DNA from 3 places in the Yersinia canariae genome. Region 3 is predicted to be linked to each of the others. Evidence: riboswitches for the same ligand, from Rfam matches in the RefSeq annotation. Region 3 holds a riboswitch; each other region holds the start of a gene.

Region 1 (5,904 bases), 460 kb from region 3:
TCGCACTGATCAGGTCACTATTGAGTTGCTTAAGCAAGGGGAGTTACAGCTTGGGCCACAGCTTGATGCTAAAATCCGCGATCGGGCGGCACGATTTGTGCAGTTCGACAGTTTCCACGAAATCCTACCGCATGTAGAAAATCGCATTATTCCTAGCCCGACAGAAAAAGACGCCATCGGCATTCCTAAGCCAGAGTTTTACTATGCGATGGATGATTATGTGCGCAAAAGTGCCGTACATACTCAGCAAGTTTATGCCGAGGCGGCAAGGCTGATGGGCGGCACAGAAGTTCAGTTCCACAATAACTTTGCTAACAATAACCATATCACTGGCACCACCATCATGGGCAATGACCCGAAAGATTCCGTCGTGGACAGTGATTGCCGTACTCATGACCACAAAAATTTGTTTATCGCCAGCAGCAGTGTGATGCCAACTGTCGGTTCAGTGAACTGTACTTTGACGATTGCAGCACTCTCTTTGCGTATCGCTGAAACATTAAAGGCCGAGGTGTAAGATGAAAAAACCAACCCTGGGCCACTCAGTGAAATTTTTGTTTGTTGCATTAGGATTAACTGTCAGCGGCTACAGCAGTGCGGATGCTAACTTGATTGCGCGTGGCGAGTATTTGACTAAAGCCGCCGACTGCGTGGCGTGCCATACCACTAAGGATGGCAAACCCTTTGCCGGCGGATTGGCATTTAAAACCCCGATGGGCACCCTATATTCACCTAATATCACTCCGGATAAAGAAACCGGCATTGGCAATTGGACGGATGAGGAGTTTTTGCGTGCCTTGCATGAAGGGAAAGGCAAAAACGGCGAGAATCTTTATCCCGCATTCCCTTATACCTCCTATACGTTGCTGAAAGATGATGACGTCAAAGCCATCAAAGCTTATCTGTTCAGTTTGCCTGCGGTACATCAGCCGAATCGCGAGAATGACATGCCATTCCCGTTCAATCAGCGCTGGGGATTGTGGTTCTGGAATTTGGTGAACTTTGAGGGGCAGCGCTTCCAACCCGATACCAGCAAAGATGCGCAATGGAATCAGGGTGCTTATTTTGTTGAGGCATTGGGTCACTGCGGTGAATGCCACACCCCGCGCAATATCACCATGGGAATGAAAGACAGCAAAGCTTATGCCGGTGCAGAGATTGATGGCTGGACGGCATTCAATATTACCTCAGACCCACATGCCGGGATTGGGGGCTGGAGTCAGGAACAGGTTGTGCAATATCTGCGTAGCGGCCATGTCGACGGTAAAGCACAAGCGGCTGGGCCGATGGCGGAAGTCATTGAAAACAGTACTCGTCATCTGACTGAGAGTGATCTGAACGCGATGGCGGTTTATTTACGCAGCCTAAAACCCTTAAATCCGGATGACGAAACCAAGAGCCGTTCGGATTGGGGGCAGTCGGCAACCAGTGTTAATACCTTACGCGGGATGCCTTTCACGGCAGATAACCACACCGATGGTGCGCGTTTGTATCTGGGCAATTGTGCCAGTTGCCACAGTTTTACCGGCGAGGGTGTGAAAGACGGTTATTACCCATCACTGATGAAAAACTCGGTAGTTGGGGCTTCCACTCAAAATAACCTGATTAATGTCATTCTCCATGGTGTGTCGCGGAAAACCAATGACGGTGAAGTCTTTATGCCCGGTTTTGCTAATACATTGACTGATGAGCAGGTGGTTAGTTTGAGTAATTATCTGTTGCAACAGTTTGGGCAACCAGCACTGAATATAAAAGCTGAGGATGTCAAAACACTACGCGAACAGTAAGGAACAAAAATAAGGGAGTTTCGGCTCCCCGTTTTGCTTTTTAGACCACATTATCAATATTAATTCTTATTTAATCTTTTCATTATGCCAATGCATTAAAACATAGTCACCGTCATTGCTCTTACCGGTCGCAATGGCCACCCAGCCATTTTTTTGATAAAACGCCAGTGCATGCTGGTTTTTTGCCAGGCACTTTAATGAGCCATGGCTGTTAAACCGATGCTGTGTTGCTTGCAATAACGCCAGCCCGACTCCACTGTGCTGGGCTTTGGGGTCAACAAACAGATTATGCAGGAAACTTTCCTCCATAAATATTGAAGCGAAACCCGCGTGAGACTCACCCTCAATGGCGACCAGAATAGTCTCCCCAAGAGTGACGCGGTCAAAGTCCTCCAGACGAAAATGCTCGCCATCCAACCAACTAAATGCGGCCCGACGTGATGCCAAATACAAGGTGCGCAAAAATGGCCGGTCACTCTCTTGATATTCACGAATCTTGATACTCATCCTTGTTTTATCCCTCCCAAACGGCTGCGTTGAACATGGGGTGAGCGAATACGTGATTGATCTTCTATCACCAGCCCGTGATAATAACAATTCTGACTCGGGGTGCCTGTCACAAATAGTGATATGGCTGAGATATTACCCGTATTACCTGATCTGGATTATACCAGCGTAGGGAAGTCTCGGCACCGCCAGGTACCGCCTTCTTGACCGCCGGTTAGGAGGAATATGTTCGTTCAACCTGCCGTTTTTTCTTCAGTTATCACGACTCACACCTTGCTATTCACAATATCGCATGCCGATATGATTGTGGGGGCGTATTCATGAAACGTATAAATGCACTCACCATTGCCGGAACTGATCCGAGCGGCGGTGCCGGTATTCAGGCTGATCTAAAAACTTTTTCTGCATTACAGGCCTATGGCACCAGTGTTATCACGGCTTTGGTGGCACAAAATACCCGTGGCGTGCAGTTGGTTTATTCTATTGACGCGGCTTTTGTTGCTGCTCAAATGGATTCGGTGCTGAGTGATGTGCGTATTGATAGCGCCAAAATCGGCATGCTGGCAAATGCTGAAATTGTTGATATTGTTGCCGCGCAGCTGCGTCGCTATCCCATAGAGTTTGTGGTGCTAGACACGGTGATGGTTGCCAAAAGTGGTGATCCTTTGCTGGCCCCCGACGCTGTTGATGCGGTGCGCCGTTTACTGATTCCTCAGGTGGCCTTGATAACCCCTAACTTGCCGGAGGCCGCGGCATTACTTAATTGCAATCCGGCTGATAATGAGCAGGAAATGTGTGAGCAGGGGCGGGCATTGTTAGCATTAGGTTGTCAGGGGGTATTGATGAAAGGAGGGCATCTGAGCGGTGAGGAAAGCCCGGACTGGCTGTTTACCGCACAGGGTGAACAGCGTTTTGTCACTCGCCGGGTTGATACCCGCCATACCCACGGCACCGGTTGTACCTTATCGGCAGCCCTCGCCGCATTGCGGCCACGGCACACCAATTGGGTCGATACGGTAAGTGCGGCCAAGAATTATCTGCAAGGGGCATTGGAGCAAGCCGACACCCTGGAAGTGGGGCAGGGGATCGGGCCGGTGCATCATTTCCACCAATGGTGGTAATCCCCTTTTTCCTCGAAATGACTGCTATTCTTGCGCCAGTAAATAGCGCTGTGTCATCGTAAATATCGCGATGGCACGCTGCAAATGATGAGCATCAAAACGGTTAAGTAAGTAACTTTCGGCTCCTTTACGCGGGCGAATACACAGCAGGAGCTTCGGATTACCCGCTTCATCTTTGATCAAGTCAAACTGATAGCTGCCGATGTCTTTTTCATCTTCTCGCCAGGAAATTTGTACTGCTGGCAATGGGTTATCTGCCGTCGGTTGCCTGATGGCAAAAAAGTATTCTCCTGCCCAGAAACCGGCATAATGTCCATCAGCTTGTAAGTGTTTGGTCCGGAAAATGGGGGCCGCAGCGAGTTGGCTGATGGCATCCAATGTTATTTCTTGATGCGCTTGTCGCCACAATGGGACGTCATTTTCGATTTGCCAACAAGCAGCACCCAAATAATCATTCAGTTCGCGCCAATCACTATCCAGCTGTTGGCGTAACTCTTCTTCGAGGATATTACGGTATTGCTGCATGCCGCTAGGTTGGTCACCCAGTGTTTCGTAAGTAATTAACTCCATGGTGCGGGGCTTGCGGCGAAAACTCATCCATAACACCACCTTAGGGATACGGAATTCAATCGACTGAATGCTCAGCCGATAGCGGTCCCCTTTGTTCACTACAAAGCCATTGGCCGTGCCGCGTTTATTTTGATAATTCCGTATTATCACCACGCTATTTAGCCCCATCCAACCCGTGACGTAATGTTCACTGTCAGAATTGGCGACATCCAGGTCTATCACCATTTGGACGATTTTATCACTCTCGAGCTTGTCTAGCGGATGGGCATCCCCGGCAGAGTAATACAACTTCTCGGGGGCTTCGGGTAACTCAAGGGTCAACATGGCATGGCCTTTTCGGGAATAGACTCGTCATCTTTCAAGTTGCATGTGCGTTGGCCGCTCTCGGCAGGTTTCCCCCCGAATCATTGGCTGGAGGCAACTCATCGGGCTCACTTGTTTGCCGCTTTCCTGCAATTTGAATAATGTGGAGTATGGTTATCAATTCAACATTGTCTGGTTTATATCTTACATCAAGCTGTCATACCGATTGCGGTATAACGAGAATTAGGATGAAAATTCGTGCTATGGATCAACTTTTTCTACAGTTACGGGTCATAGACATGCAAACTAATATCACGCATGCAAATTTGTTGCACAGTGGCCAGTTGAATACCTGGCGAGTAGATTAATCAGATAATAAGGATTTTCGATAATGAAAGGTCACAAAACCCTCCATTGTCTAGTTGCTGCGACGATACTCAGTGTCAGTTCCTGGGCTTTCGCGCAGCCAGTGGCGAATGTTGCCTCGGCTCCAGCAAGCTCAGCATCTGTTCAGCCCGCAGCGGCCCAACCGCTTCCCACCACCGCAGACCTTTTGCAGCAGCCGGTGTATAAAAATAGCTGGCAAAAAATGGTGAAGAGCCAGAAAAATTTACCGGCTTGGGCGCGTAAAGGCGTCGGGACGTCCGCGCCGTATGAGGTAATAAGCTGGGAAGGGCAGCAATATAAAGTGGGGCGGATTTGTAAACCCCATGATTGCAGTAATCAATTTATGTGGGTTGCCTTCAGCCGGGACAAAAAACAAGTTTGGCAAGCATGGGGGATGCGAGTTTCGGTAGATGATAAGCCGGAAGCCCTTGATACGCCGAGCAAATTTTCCACTTATCAATGGCTGGGGCGTCCAAGTGAGAGTGTTCAGGCCATGCTGAAAAAGCAATTAGGACAAGATCCTAACTGGCACTGATTTTTGATTTTTTTCAAATTGCAGGATAGTGGCAAGTGAGAAATAACCAACACACCTGCAATTTGAAAGATGACGGGATATCAGCCTACACCAGCTTGATGCAAGTCGTGCAAGTTGATAGCGCCAACCAATTTCCCATCAAGATTAACCACCGGCGCGGCACTAATATGATGCTGGTGCAGTGCTTCCAAAGCTTCACCGGCCCGCCATTGCTCAGGTAATCGGAAACCCGGTCGAGTTATCGCGCCCACTAGCGGTTGTTGCAGAGTGCCCCCTTTCACTAACCAGCGGCGTAAATCACCATCTGTGAACACCCCAACGACCCGTTGGTTTGGATCACAAACAGCCACTAGCCCTAATCCTGTGCGGCTCAGCTCCAGCATGGCTTCCATGACACTGTCCGATTCATTCACCATCGGCAAAAGCTCGCCAGTTCTCATTAAATGATGAACTCGGTTGAGTAACCGCGCACCCAAACTGCCTCCCGGGTGCGAGCGCGCAAAATCTTCAGCATTGAAACCACGATGTCGCATTAATGCCATTGCCAGTGCATCACCCATCATCAGGGTATTGACGGCACTTGATGTCGGCGCTAACCCCATCGGACAGGCTTCATGCTCCACACTGATATCCAGCACACAAGCGGCCCCGAGCGCTAATGGCGACTCCTTCCCCCCGGTGATAGCAATCACGG
Region 2 (5,904 bases), 1.2 Mb from region 3:
CGCTGATTAAAGGTTTTTGTGCCGCGAAGCAAGCCGCGTTTACCTGATGACGAGTTTCCATGTTGTCACTGCAATCAAGCACCAAATCTACCCCTGCCACGGCCTCAATGAGTGTTTCTCCGGTCAGCCGCGTATCAAATACGATAGCTTCAATCAATGGATTGAGGTTTTGCAGATGGCGTTGCGCTAATTGAGCCTTATTTGTATTTCCCGCTGCGGGATGGCTGATATCTGTGGTGCGATACAGGATTTGGCGCTGTAAATTTGTCAATTCTAGTTGGTCATCATCAGCCAATAATAAGCGGCCAACACCCGCAGCTGACAAATAAAGTGCGGCGGGAGACCCCAGACCACCTAGGCCGATTATCAATACGCTGGCATTTTTCAGCTTCAACTGCCCCTCAGGACCAATATCTTCCAGCAATAATTGGCGGCTATAGCGCAAGAATTCACTGTCACTCAGCTCATGCTTATTTATCATCACCCAGCTCCTTACCCTCTATCAGGTGCAGCAATTGTGCTGTTGCCCGCTGCCAGTCATCGGCCTGAGTAATCGCGCTGACCACCGCCACACTGCCCACTCCGGTAGCCAATACGGCGGGGACTCGCTCAATACTGATGCCGCCAATAGCGACAGTGGGGTAATCTGGAGTGTGGTCGACCATTTGTTTGAGTACCGCCAGCCCCTGAGGGGATGACGGCATCTGTTTGGTCTGAGTGGGGAAAATATGCCCCATCGCGATATAGGAAGGCCGCACAGCCTTGGCGATTGCCAGCTCATGCTCATCGTGGGTGGAAATACCCAGCCGTAATCCAGCTTGTTGAATGGCTGCTAAATCAGTGGTTTCCAGATCCTCCTGCCCCAGATGAACACCATAAGCGCCATGTTTAATCGCCAATCGCCAATAGTCATTGATATATAGGCGTGCCTGATAGCGTTTGCCCAATTCAATTGCTGCGGCAATATCTTGTTCCACTTGCGCATCATCCAAATCCTTAATACGCAATTGGATAGTGGTTACGCCCACCGACAGCAGCCGTTCAATCCAAAGTAACGAATCGACAACGGGATAAAGGCCAAGCCGCTGTTTTTCCTCTGGAAAGCCTTTTTCAGCAGAAAATAATGTATTATCAGACGGGCTCATTATTCGCCTCCGCTTTCAGATTGGCGGGGCTGTGGTACAGCTCGCTGCCACGGGAGCGGAACTCGGCCGACATCTGCTCCATACCGGATTGCAGGATCTCTATTGGCTGAGCGGCTGCTTCTTGTGCTGCCGCCAGCTCTTGTTTCGCAGCATAATCACGCACTTCTTGCGAAATCTTCATGGAGCAGAATTTCGGCCCACACATTGAGCAGAAGTGAGCGACTTTGCCCGACTCTTGTGGCAGGGTTTCATCGTGATAAGCCCGGGCGGTTTCGGGATCGAGGGCCAAATTGAACTGATCTTCCCAACGAAATTCGAAACGGGCTTTTGACATGGCGTTATCGCGGATCTGCGCGCCGGGGTGGCCTTTCGCCAGATCTGCCGCATGGGCCGCAATTTTATAGGTGATAAGCCCTTGCTTCACATCATCTTTATTGGGTAGGCCAAGATGTTCTTTGGGGGTGACATAACACAGCATGGCGCAACCAAACCAACCAATCATGGCGGCTCCAATACCGGAGGTGAAATGGTCATAGCCGGGAGCAATATCGGTGGTCAATGGGCCTAAGGTGTAAAACGGCGCTTCGTGGCAATGCTCCAGTTCTTCAGTCATATTGCGGCGAATCATCTGCATCGGCACATGTCCTGGGCCTTCAATCATCACCTGCACGTCATATTCCCAGGCAATTTTGGTCAATTCGCCCAAGGTATGTAACTCAGCGAACTGGGCTTCATCATTGGCGTCCTGAATAGAACCGGGGCGCAGGCCGTCCCCCAGTGATAATGAAACATCATAGGCGGCGCAAATTTGGCAAATTTCACGGAAATGTTGATACAGGAAATTTTCCTGATGATGGGAAAGGCACCATTTCGCCATAATTGACCCGCCACGGGAGACAATGCCAGTCAGCCGTTTGGCGGTCATCGGTACATAGCGCAGCAGCACACCAGCATGAATAGTAAAGTAATCAACACCTTGTTCAGCCTGCTCTAGCAGAGTGTCGCGGAATATTTCCCAGGTTAGGTTTTCCGCCACGCCATTGACTTTCTCCAGCGCCTGATAGATGGGTACGGTGCCAATCGGAACCGGGCTGTTACGTAGAATCCATTCACGAGTTTCATGAATATAGCGGCCCGTGGACAGGTCCATCACCGTGTCAGCCCCCCAGCGGGTAGACCACACCAGCTTTTCCACTTCTTCTTCAATGGAAGAGGTCACGGCAGAGTTGCCGATGTTGGCGTTCACTTTCACTAAAAAATTACGGCCAATAATCATTGGCTCAGATTCGGGATGATTAATATTGGCGGGAATAATGGCCCGACCGGCGGCCACTTCTTGGCGAACAAACTCCGGCGTGATGTTTTCCGGCAAGTTAGCACCAAAGGCTTGCCCCGGATGCTGGTGGCGCAATACTTCACCGCGAATCCGCTCGCGACCCATATTTTCTCGCAGGGCGATAAATTCCATCTCCGGCGTCACTTTACCGGCTCGGGCGTAATGCAATTGTGTGACACATTTGCCGTCAATCGCTTTTTTAGGCCGTGGGAGATGTTCAAAACGCAAATGATCCAACCCTTCGTCAGCTAGCCGTTGTTGGGTAAAGCCGGAACTGACGGAGGTCAGTGCTTCGGTATCCTGGCGGTCTGCTATCCAGCTTGCGCGCAACTTAGGTAAGCCAGCATGGACATCCAGTTTGGCGCTCGGATCGCCATAAGAACCGGAGGTGTCATAAACGGGAATGGCTTCGTTATTTTCATAACTCGGAGTGTCTTTGCTGCCGCCTATCAATGTCGGGCTGAGTAGGATCTCGCGCATGGGAACTTGAATATCGGGCCGTGAGCCTTGCAGATAAATGCGTTGCGAGTTGGGGAAAGTCACGCCTTGCAAGGTATCGATAAATTGTTGCGCCTCTTCGCGCACTTGTTTACGGGGTACAGCTTTACGCGGGAGTAATGAGTTTTGAGTTGTATTATTAGACATAGCAAATTCCTACCAGTGTGGTTTATAGGGAAAATTGCTTGTCTGGAGCTTGGCGGGAGTAACGATGTTGGCCAGTGACCGGCAGCCACCTGTTAAAGGAGAGGAGACGGGCCTGTAGCGATAAATTACTCTTGTTCCCTTCGCGGGTATTAACCCGATCAGGTTCCGCGGATCCCGAATTAACGGTCTCAGCCTGCGTTTGCTTTCCGAAGAAAACAGGCGCTAGGCACTCCGACAAGAGTCCTTACTATACGAGGTTGAATTAAAACTACAAGCCTGTGCTGATCAGGGCGCTATTTTACTTGCCCCTCTTGAACCACCGGCTGGGCGGCTTGCCAGGATTCAGCCGCCCATTGAATTAATTGATCTTCCAGCCGAAAACGGGCATCAAGCGCTTCGCCGATATCGGATAAAGCTTGTTGAAACTCTGTACAGCTATCGTCATCGATCTCAATGTTTGTATAACGATCATGGAAAGCCATGATAGTTTGAGTGTTATTTTTTAAGGCAGGATAAACTTTGGTCGTCAGAGCCATTTTCGGGCTGGATGCACCTTCCACCTGTTTGATAATTCTGTCGTAGATATTGAAATGCCCAGAGGAGAGATAATCCACCAGATTATGACAAAAGTTCTCCAGCGCTTTTTCATTAAGCGGGGTATGCTTTTCTTTTTGCGGCTTAATACCGATCACTGTGCAATACGAGACCAAAAGTTCTTTACGTGCATGAAGCCATTGATCAATTAATTCATTACTGCCGCCAACGCGTTGAGTCAGGCTTTCCAGTCGGTTGAGCATGAGATCGACTCCGTGTAGTAATAATGGGTTACAAAAATGTAACAAGCCAGATTCTAGATTGCCAGTGAAGTCGAGGTTGTGCAACAACGATATGGAACTACAACTTACAGGTAAAGAAAGTGGCTGGTGGATTGTCAGCCATGAAAATAAATTATGGTTACCAAAAGGGGAGTTACCACAAGGTAATGCGGCCAATTGGTCATTACAGGGCGCAACCGCAAGGCAGATAGGTGAATGGCAAGGGCAGGCGGTTTGGCTTATTCGCCAGATGATGTCTGCGGATATGGGGTCAGTGCGGCAATTATTAGATGTGGATCGCGGTTTGTTTCAACTAGCGGGCCGGGGAGTGCAATTAGCCGAGTTTTACCGCTCTCACCGCTATTGTGGCTATTGTGGGCATCAAATGCATGCCAGCCGCACTGAGTGGGCTTGCCTGTGCAATCACTGTCGTGAGCGCTATTACCCCCAAATCGCCCCTTGCGTGATTGTTGCCATTCGCCGTGGTGATGAGATTTTATTGGCACAGCATGTTCGTCATCGTGGTGGTATTAACACGGTGTTAGCCGGGTTTGTAGAAGTGGGGGAGACGCTGGAACAGGCGGTGTCCCGTGAAGTGTTGGAAGAAAGTAATATCCACATTAAAAACTTGCGTTATGTGACGTCACAGCCGTGGCCATTCCCACATTCACTGATGATGGCCTTTATGGCGGAGTATGATAGCGGTGAGCTGCGTCATGATCCTAAAGAGCTACTGAATGCCGGTTGGTATCGCTATGACCAATTACCCTTACTGCCGCCGCCAGGCACCGTGGCACGTCGACTGATTGAAGATACCGTTGTTTTATGTCGCGAAGAGCAGGAAGATGCCAGCCAATAGCTAAAAAACCCTCTTTAGCCACAACAGGAAAGTATTATCTGGCATGCTACAATGCGGGTAGATAATCAAGGGAGCTTTGTCATGAATGAGTTGAAAAACGATCGTTATCTGCGTGCCTTATTACGCCAGCCGGTAGATGTGACTCCGGTGTGGATGATGCGCCAGGCAGGTCGCTATTTGCCAGAATATAAAGCCACCCGTGCTATTGCCGGGGATTTTATGTCGCTGTGCAAAAATGCTGAATTGGCCTGTGAAGTGACGATGCAACCATTGCGTCGTTATCCGCTGGATGCGGCGATTTTATTTTCAGACATTCTGACCATTCCTGATGCCATGGGGCTGGGGCTTTATTTTGAAACCGGCGAAGGCCCGCGTTTTCAATCTCCGATCACTTGCCGCGCAGATGTTGAAAAACTGCCCATTCCCGATCCTGAACAGGAATTGGGTTATGTCATGAATGCGGTGAGAACAATTCGCCGTGAGTTGGCCGGTGCGGTGCCATTAATAGGTTTCTCCGGTAGCCCATGGACACTGGCGACCTATATGGTTGAAGGCGGAAGTAGCAAAGCCTTTACTAAACTGAAAAAAATGATGTATGCCGAGCCGCAGACTTTGCATTTGTTGCTGGATAAGCTGGCTGACAGTGTCATTTTGTATCTCAATGCTCAAATTAAAGCTGGCGCGCAATCTGTGATGGTCTTTGATACTTGGGGTGGCGTCCTGACCGGTCGCGATTATGTTGAGTTCTCCTTGAATTACATGCATAAAATCGTTGATGGCCTGATCCGTGAAAATGATGGGCGGCGAGTGCCAGTGACCTTGTTCACTAAAGGGGGTGGGCAATGGCTGGAGGCGATGGCCGCCACCGGTTGTGATGCTTTGGGCCTGGATTGGACCACGGATATTGCCGATGCGCGTCGCCGTGTGGGCGACAAAGTTGCTCTACAAGGCAATATGGACCCGTCCATCCTTTATGCATCACCTGCGCGTATTGAGCAGGAAGTCAGCACGATTCTGGCCAGTTTCGGTCAGGGTGAAGGGCATGTATTTAATCTGGGCCATGGTATCCATCAGGATGTTCCGCCAGAACATGCGGGTGCTTTT
Region 3 (5,904 bases):
AGTGCTTTTACCCGCCCCACTTGGGCCAAGAATGGCCACCCGCTCACCGGGCTGAATGCACACATCAAAACGCATTGGTAAGTGGTCATACAAATAAGTGATTTTCTCAAGCTTTAGCATGGCGGCTCGGCAGTCTTTCAATAAGAGTAAACAGTAGGAAACACAGCAGCAGTAACAGCAAGGCGGTCACAGCACCATCATTGCTGCGATAGGAGCCTATCTGTTGATAAAGATAAAATGGCAAGGTACGGAAATGCTCATTACCAAACAGTGCCACGACACCAAAATCCCCGATAGAAAGCACACTGGCAAAGGCCAGAGCTTGCGCCAGCGGGCGTTTCAGCGCGCTAAGTTCAATATGGCGTAAACGGTGCCAGCCGCGAATATCCAGTGACAAGCACAGCGGCGTATAGCGCTCTGCCAGATCGCGCATCGGGTTATCCAACACTTTTAAAGCATAGGGCACGGCCATCAATGCGTTAGTCAAAATCACCAGCGCATAAGGGGATTGCGGCAAACCCAGTGTGTCATTGAGCAATAAGAAAAAACCGGTCGCTAACACAATGCCCGGCATCGCCAGAATCACCATCCCGCTGATTTCCAATGCTTGCCCGTAAGCCGCGTGTTGGCGCAGTTTCAATTCACGACTGCTCCACAACAGCATCATGGTCAGGGTGACACACAATAATCCGGCCCCAATGGCGATGGTCAGTGAGGTAAAGAAGGCTTGCCACAGCGCCGGTTGCTGTAGCACGCTGAATATTGTTTTATTGCTGCCATCAATCACGACCGCCAGCAATGGCGGCACCATCAATAATAATGCCGCTCCGATTAACAGTGTGTCGCTGATACGTGACCACGCGCTATCTTGCTGACTGCGCCAGATTTGCCCGTGGGTATTGCCCACCGCCAGCACTGAGCTTAGCCGTTGGCTCAGCACCACCAATCCCAGGCAGCAACCCAGTTGAATCAGTGCCAGTAATGCCGCGCGCCCCAAATCGTAGTCATAACTGAGCGCTTGATAGATAGCCAGTTCGATAGTGGTAGCTTGTGGCCCGCCCCCCAGAGAAAGCACGGTGGCAAAGCTGGCAAAACACAGCATAAAAATCAGCGCGGCAGTTGGCAGAATTTGGCGGCGCAGATAAGGCCACTCGACCAGACGAAAATGCTGCCAACCATTCATACCCAGTTGGGCGGCTAACTGGCGTTGTTCAACCGCAATGCTTTCTAGTGACTGTAATAACAAGCGGGTCGCCAGCGGCATATTAAAAAAGATATGCGCCAGTAAAATCCCTTGTAAACCATAAGGTGAGAAGCGGTACTCCACACCAAGCCAGCCAAATAACCCCGCCAACCACCCTTGACGACCATAGACTGTCAGGATGCCAAATATGGCGACCAGCACTGGGAGCACCAACGTCATCGCACACAAGCGCAACATCAGTTGGCGGCCAGGAAAGCGGCGACGATATAAGGCACGAGCCAAAAAAATGGCTGGGATGACGGACAGCAGTGCAGAGAGAAATGCCTGCCAGAATGTGAAACGAATCACATGCCACAAATAGCTGTCATGCCAGATACTTTGCCAGTCGGCCTCAGGGGCATGACGCCAGATAGCGGTGAACGCCAGCAAGGCGACACCGACTATCAGCAAAGCGGCCAGTAACCCTGGCCACAACCACGCGGGTATCAGCGGCTGACGGCGGATTGCCATGCTTTAATCCATTTGCCACGATTATCAGCCACGTCTTTTGCATCAAATTGCAATGCTTTTTGTGGCACTGTCAGGGTGTCAAATCCGGCCGGTAAATCCATTTTTATCACTGGATACATCCAGTTACCGGTCGGAATATTATTTTGGAATGCCGGGGTGACCATAAATTGCATAAAGCGCTGTGCCAGTTCGGGTTGTTTGCTGGACGCGACCACACCGGCCACTTCCACCTGCAAATAGTGGCCTTCGCTAAAATCAGCAGCGGCATAGTTGTCTTTCTTTTCTTCAATCAGATGATAAGCCGGGGAGGTGGTGTAGCTCAGCACTAAATCTCCTTCACCTTTAAGGAATAAACCGTAAGCTTCGCTCCAGCCTTTGGTCACGGTGACGGTTTTCTTCGCCAGTTGCTGCCATGCTTGTGGGGCTTTATCGCCATACACTTTTTGCATCCACAACATTAAACCGAGGCCAGGTGTGCTGGTGCGCGGGTCTTGATAAATGACTTTCCACGGCTCTTTGCTGTCGACCAATTCTTGCAGGCTTTTGGGCGGGTTTTTCAATTTGTTTTTGTCATACACAAAAGCAAAATAGCCATAATCGTATGGGACGAAAGTTTTATTCTGCCATTTTTCTGGTAAAGTCAGGTTGCTGGTATCCACCTGATTTTGAACAAATAATCCAGTTTGTTCTGCGGCCTGCACCAGATTGTTATCCAACCCTAAAATGACATCGGCCTGGCTATTTTTACCTTCCATCCGCAGGCGGTTTAGCAGCGAAACACCGTCTTCCAGCGCGACAAATTTAAGCTGGCAATCGCACTCGGCTTCAAAGGCTTTTTTTATGGCCGGCCCAGGGCCCCAGTCGGCAGCAAAGGAATCATAGGTGTAGACTGTCAGTGTCGGTTTATCAGCCGCCACGGCCGCCGCAGATAACAAAAACAAGCAGGGAATAATGCGTTTAAACACTTTGCACTCCTTAAAAATAAAGGTGGCAAAGGTATCTGAGGCAGTAAATAACATGAGTATCATGATGATACGGCGTTATTTTTCTCAAATCCCTCCGCCGGTGTTAACCGGATCAGGTTCGACGGGTTTACTCTCAGCTAAATGGCGGTTTTGCTGCAATTTAGCACCCCGTTGAGACGGCGCTATTGTAGAGATTAATCTGGGCGGGTGAAAGCGGCTTTAACCCTCTGGCGGCGTAAACCAGGCTGATTTGAAGTCAAACCATCCCAATGTGTTCATGCGCACCCCGCGCATACTGTGCTGCCCATATAATTCTAGCCAGTGATGGAACAGCGGGTGGAATTGATTCTGGCTAACCAATCGTTGGCTCCAATCCGCCATGGGGAGGGTGTTATTTCGCCATAATTCAACATCTTGGTTTAATTCTTCGTCCAGGCAATATTGCAGTAGCGGCAGTTCATACAAGGTGGCGAATAGGGAAAACTCCAGTGGTAAATAAAAGTTGGCGCTGCCAAGCCAAATGTCGCTCTGCGCATCACCCTGATACCACTCAGTGTAATCCACTATTTGTATTTTTAAGGTCACCCCTTGAGCGGCCAGCAAATGGGTCAGAGTTTGGCTGATAGCATCAAATTCTGAATGGTCGCTGTAAAAAGTCAGTGTTAGCTCGGTCAGACCTTCTGGCTTCGGTTCCAATGCGGTGAGCCGGTTGTGATGCCAGCGCGGTAACATGCCATAAGCTGGTGACCAATAGCGCTGATAAAAAGGGTCGGCGTGGCTGAGCAGCGCCACCGGGGTTATCAGTTCACAGAGCCAACGGCGGATCTCGGGATGGCTGGTCTGGGGAGACCGTTGGTCGAATAACAAAAAATAACAGCCTTCTTCCAGCCGGCTTTCGAGCTCATTTTTACTGGTATCGTCAGCTTGTAATTGTACTCCCGAATAAACCAGCTCTTCAGACAGCTCCGGTAATACCCAGATATTGACCTCATCAATCAGTGCTCGGAAACCAAAATAGTTGTCGAACGCCTGAATTTTCAATTGGCTGTGGTGATTCCGGATCACCGAATAAGGGCCTGTACCAATAGGATGTCGCCGGAAGTCCGGTTGATTTTCCCACTCTTGCGGCAAGATCATGGCGTGCACACTGCCCAATAACCACGGCAGCCAGCTATCTGGGGTACTGAGATGCACATCAATCACATACGGCGTGGGCGAACGCACCGCCGTGATATGTGAGAACAAGGGCTGAGGGATTAACCGGGTCAGACTGGTAATCACATCATTCATTTCCAGCTCACGGCCATGATGAAAATGAATGGCGGGGCGCAAATAAAAGCGCCAGTGTAGTGGACTGATCGCCTGCCAGTGATGAGATAAATCCGGCTCGAGTTCCCCATTTTCCTCATTTATCCGCGTCAGGCCATTAAAAATCTGCCGCACCATATGCGTCTCTGAGCGGCGCAGTGCAGTGCCGGGCAATAAGTTGTGTAATGGCCGGTAATAGAGCACGCGCAGAATATGTTTACCTTGCCGGAAGCTGCGCCCTAATTGGGATAGCAGCATTTGGCGGACGGCTTTCTTATCCCCAACTAGCTGCACCAGTTGGTCAATATGGTCTTGTTCGAGTAACTCTTCGGCCCGCTGCTGTTGCAGCGCTAAGCCGGAATAGAGGAAGGTTAGTTGTGAGCGCTTACCACGGCCAGCTTCCGCTTGCCAACTCAGCCACCCCTCTTGCTGCATACTGCCCAGTAAGGATCGCACATGGCGGCGAGAGCAGCAGAGCACGTCAGCAAGCTCCTGCAAGGTGGTCTCTGTGGCTAAACCGTTAAAACGTTGCCAGAGGCGAATAAACTGTTGTTGCAGGCGTGAGGCAGACATAAAAGAGGAACTCCGCGGCAAATTTCATCAATTTTTCTTTCCCTATATTACGCAGATACTGGCAATCAATAACAGCAGCTTATTGTGGCAATAGCGGCGAGATCACACCCTAGGGGAGGAATAAGATGATTTTCAACTTACAACGTTATTCCACTCATGACGGCCCTGGTATTCGCAGTGTGGTATTTCTCAAAGGCTGCTCGCTGAGCTGCCGCTGGTGCCAAAACCCAGAAAGCCGCTCACGTCATCCAGAGGTGTTATTTGACCCGCGCCTGTGTTTATCCGGCTGTGATTTGTGTCATCAGACTTGCCCGCAAGCAATCCAACGTATTGATGATCAAGTTGTTATTCATCGTCAGTTGTTGGCAGAAAACGACATTCAGGCACTGAGCATTCGCTGCCCCAGTGGGGCATTAACAGTATGTGGCAACCCAATTGATATTGATGCCACCATGGAGACATTACTGCGCGACTTGCCATTTTATCGGCGCAGTGGCGGTGGGGTGACTTTATCCGGTGGCGAACCTTTTATGCAGCCGGATGTGGCCGCTGAATTATTACAGCGTTGTCATCAGCAAGGCATCCATACCGCGGTGGAATCCTGTTTGCATACGCCATGGCGCTATATCGCCCGTTCTTTGCCGTGGCTTGATTTGATGTTGGCGGATTTGAAACACACAGATGAGCGCCGTTTTCAGCAGTGGACCGGCGGTTCAGCTAAGCGGGTGATGGATAATTTCCGCAAATTAGCGGCGGCAGGCACCCGTATTACGGTGAGAGTGCCCTTAATCCCGGATTTCAATGCTGACCGCCGCTCGGTACAAGGGATTGTCGATTTTGCTGCTGATGAGATTGGTGTGAAAGAAATCCACTTTTTGCCTTATCACACCTTAGGTATCAACAAATATTCACTGCTGGGTGAAGAGTATTTGGCTGCCAGTACACCGTTGGATTCACCTGCTCTGCTGGCCTTCGCGGAAAGTTATGCCCGTGATAAGGGCCTAACCGCAATTTTAAGAGGATGACGCAATGACGACTCTCGATTTGGTAACCTTAAGCGAACGGACAAAACAGCATAAAAATGCACTGATTCATATTGTAAAACCGCCGGTTTGTACTGAGCGAGCTTTGCACTATACCGAAGCTTATCAACAGCATCAGGATAAACCGCTGCCGGTCCGGCGTGCGCTGGCGTTGGCCCACCACTTACAGCTTCGCACTGTCTGGATTAAAAATGATGAGCTGATTATTGGTAATCAGGCCAGTCAATTGCGGGCCGCTCCGATTTTCCCTGAATACACAGTGAGTTGGATTGAAAACGAAATTGACGAACTAGCCGACCGG

The links. Region 3 has a riboswitch for thiamine pyrophosphate ahead of thiB (thiamine ABC transporter substrate binding subunit). Riboswitches for the same ligand answer to the same signal wherever they lie in the genome.
Positions count from the first base shown of each region.
Region 1: linked by a shared signal. The riboswitch ahead of thiD (bifunctional hydroxymethylpyrimidine kinase/phosphomethylpyrimidine kinase) and the one ahead of thiB (thiamine ABC transporter substrate binding subunit) in region 3 are both predicted to bind thiamine pyrophosphate.
Region 2: linked by a shared signal. The riboswitch ahead of thiC (phosphomethylpyrimidine synthase ThiC) and the one ahead of thiB (thiamine ABC transporter substrate binding subunit) in region 3 are both predicted to bind thiamine pyrophosphate.

Region 1 covers NZ_CP043727.1:1,254,316-1,260,219, forward strand. The annotation lists gene F0T03_RS05805 (GMC family oxidoreductase) at 1-517, shown strand, start outside; gene F0T03_RS05810 (cytochrome c) at 519-1,787, shown strand; gene F0T03_RS05815 (GNAT family N-acetyltransferase) at 1,854-2,294, opposite strand; TPP riboswitch at 2,383-2,486, shown strand; gene thiD (bifunctional hydroxymethylpyrimidine kinase/phosphomethylpyrimidine kinase) at 2,615-3,415, shown strand; gene F0T03_RS05825 (hypothetical protein) at 3,440-4,309, opposite strand; gene F0T03_RS05830 (inhibitor of vertebrate lysozyme family protein) at 4,680-5,210, shown strand; gene gutQ (arabinose-5-phosphate isomerase GutQ) at 5,291-5,904, opposite strand, start outside.
Region 2 covers NZ_CP043727.1:4,312,527-4,318,430, reverse strand. The annotation lists gene F0T03_RS19740 (HesA/MoeB/ThiF family protein) at 1-481, opposite strand, end outside; gene thiE (thiamine phosphate synthase) at 471-1,145, opposite strand; gene thiC (phosphomethylpyrimidine synthase ThiC) at 1,132-3,126, opposite strand; TPP riboswitch at 3,245-3,370, opposite strand; gene rsd (sigma D regulator) at 3,420-3,923, opposite strand; gene nudC (NAD(+) diphosphatase) at 4,015-4,800, shown strand; gene hemE (uroporphyrinogen decarboxylase) at 4,882-5,904, shown strand, end outside.
Region 3 covers NZ_CP043727.1:799,291-805,194, forward strand. The annotation lists gene thiQ (thiamine ABC transporter ATP-binding protein ThiQ) at 1-120, opposite strand, end outside; gene thiP (thiamine/thiamine pyrophosphate ABC transporter permease ThiP) at 107-1,714, opposite strand; gene thiB (thiamine ABC transporter substrate binding subunit) at 1,690-2,679, opposite strand; TPP riboswitch at 2,751-2,860, opposite strand; gene sgrR (HTH-type transcriptional regulator SgrR) at 2,899-4,560, opposite strand; gene F0T03_RS03770 (glycyl-radical enzyme activating protein) at 4,686-5,585, shown strand; gene F0T03_RS03775 (formate C-acetyltransferase/glycerol dehydratase family glycyl radical enzyme) at 5,590-5,904, shown strand, end outside.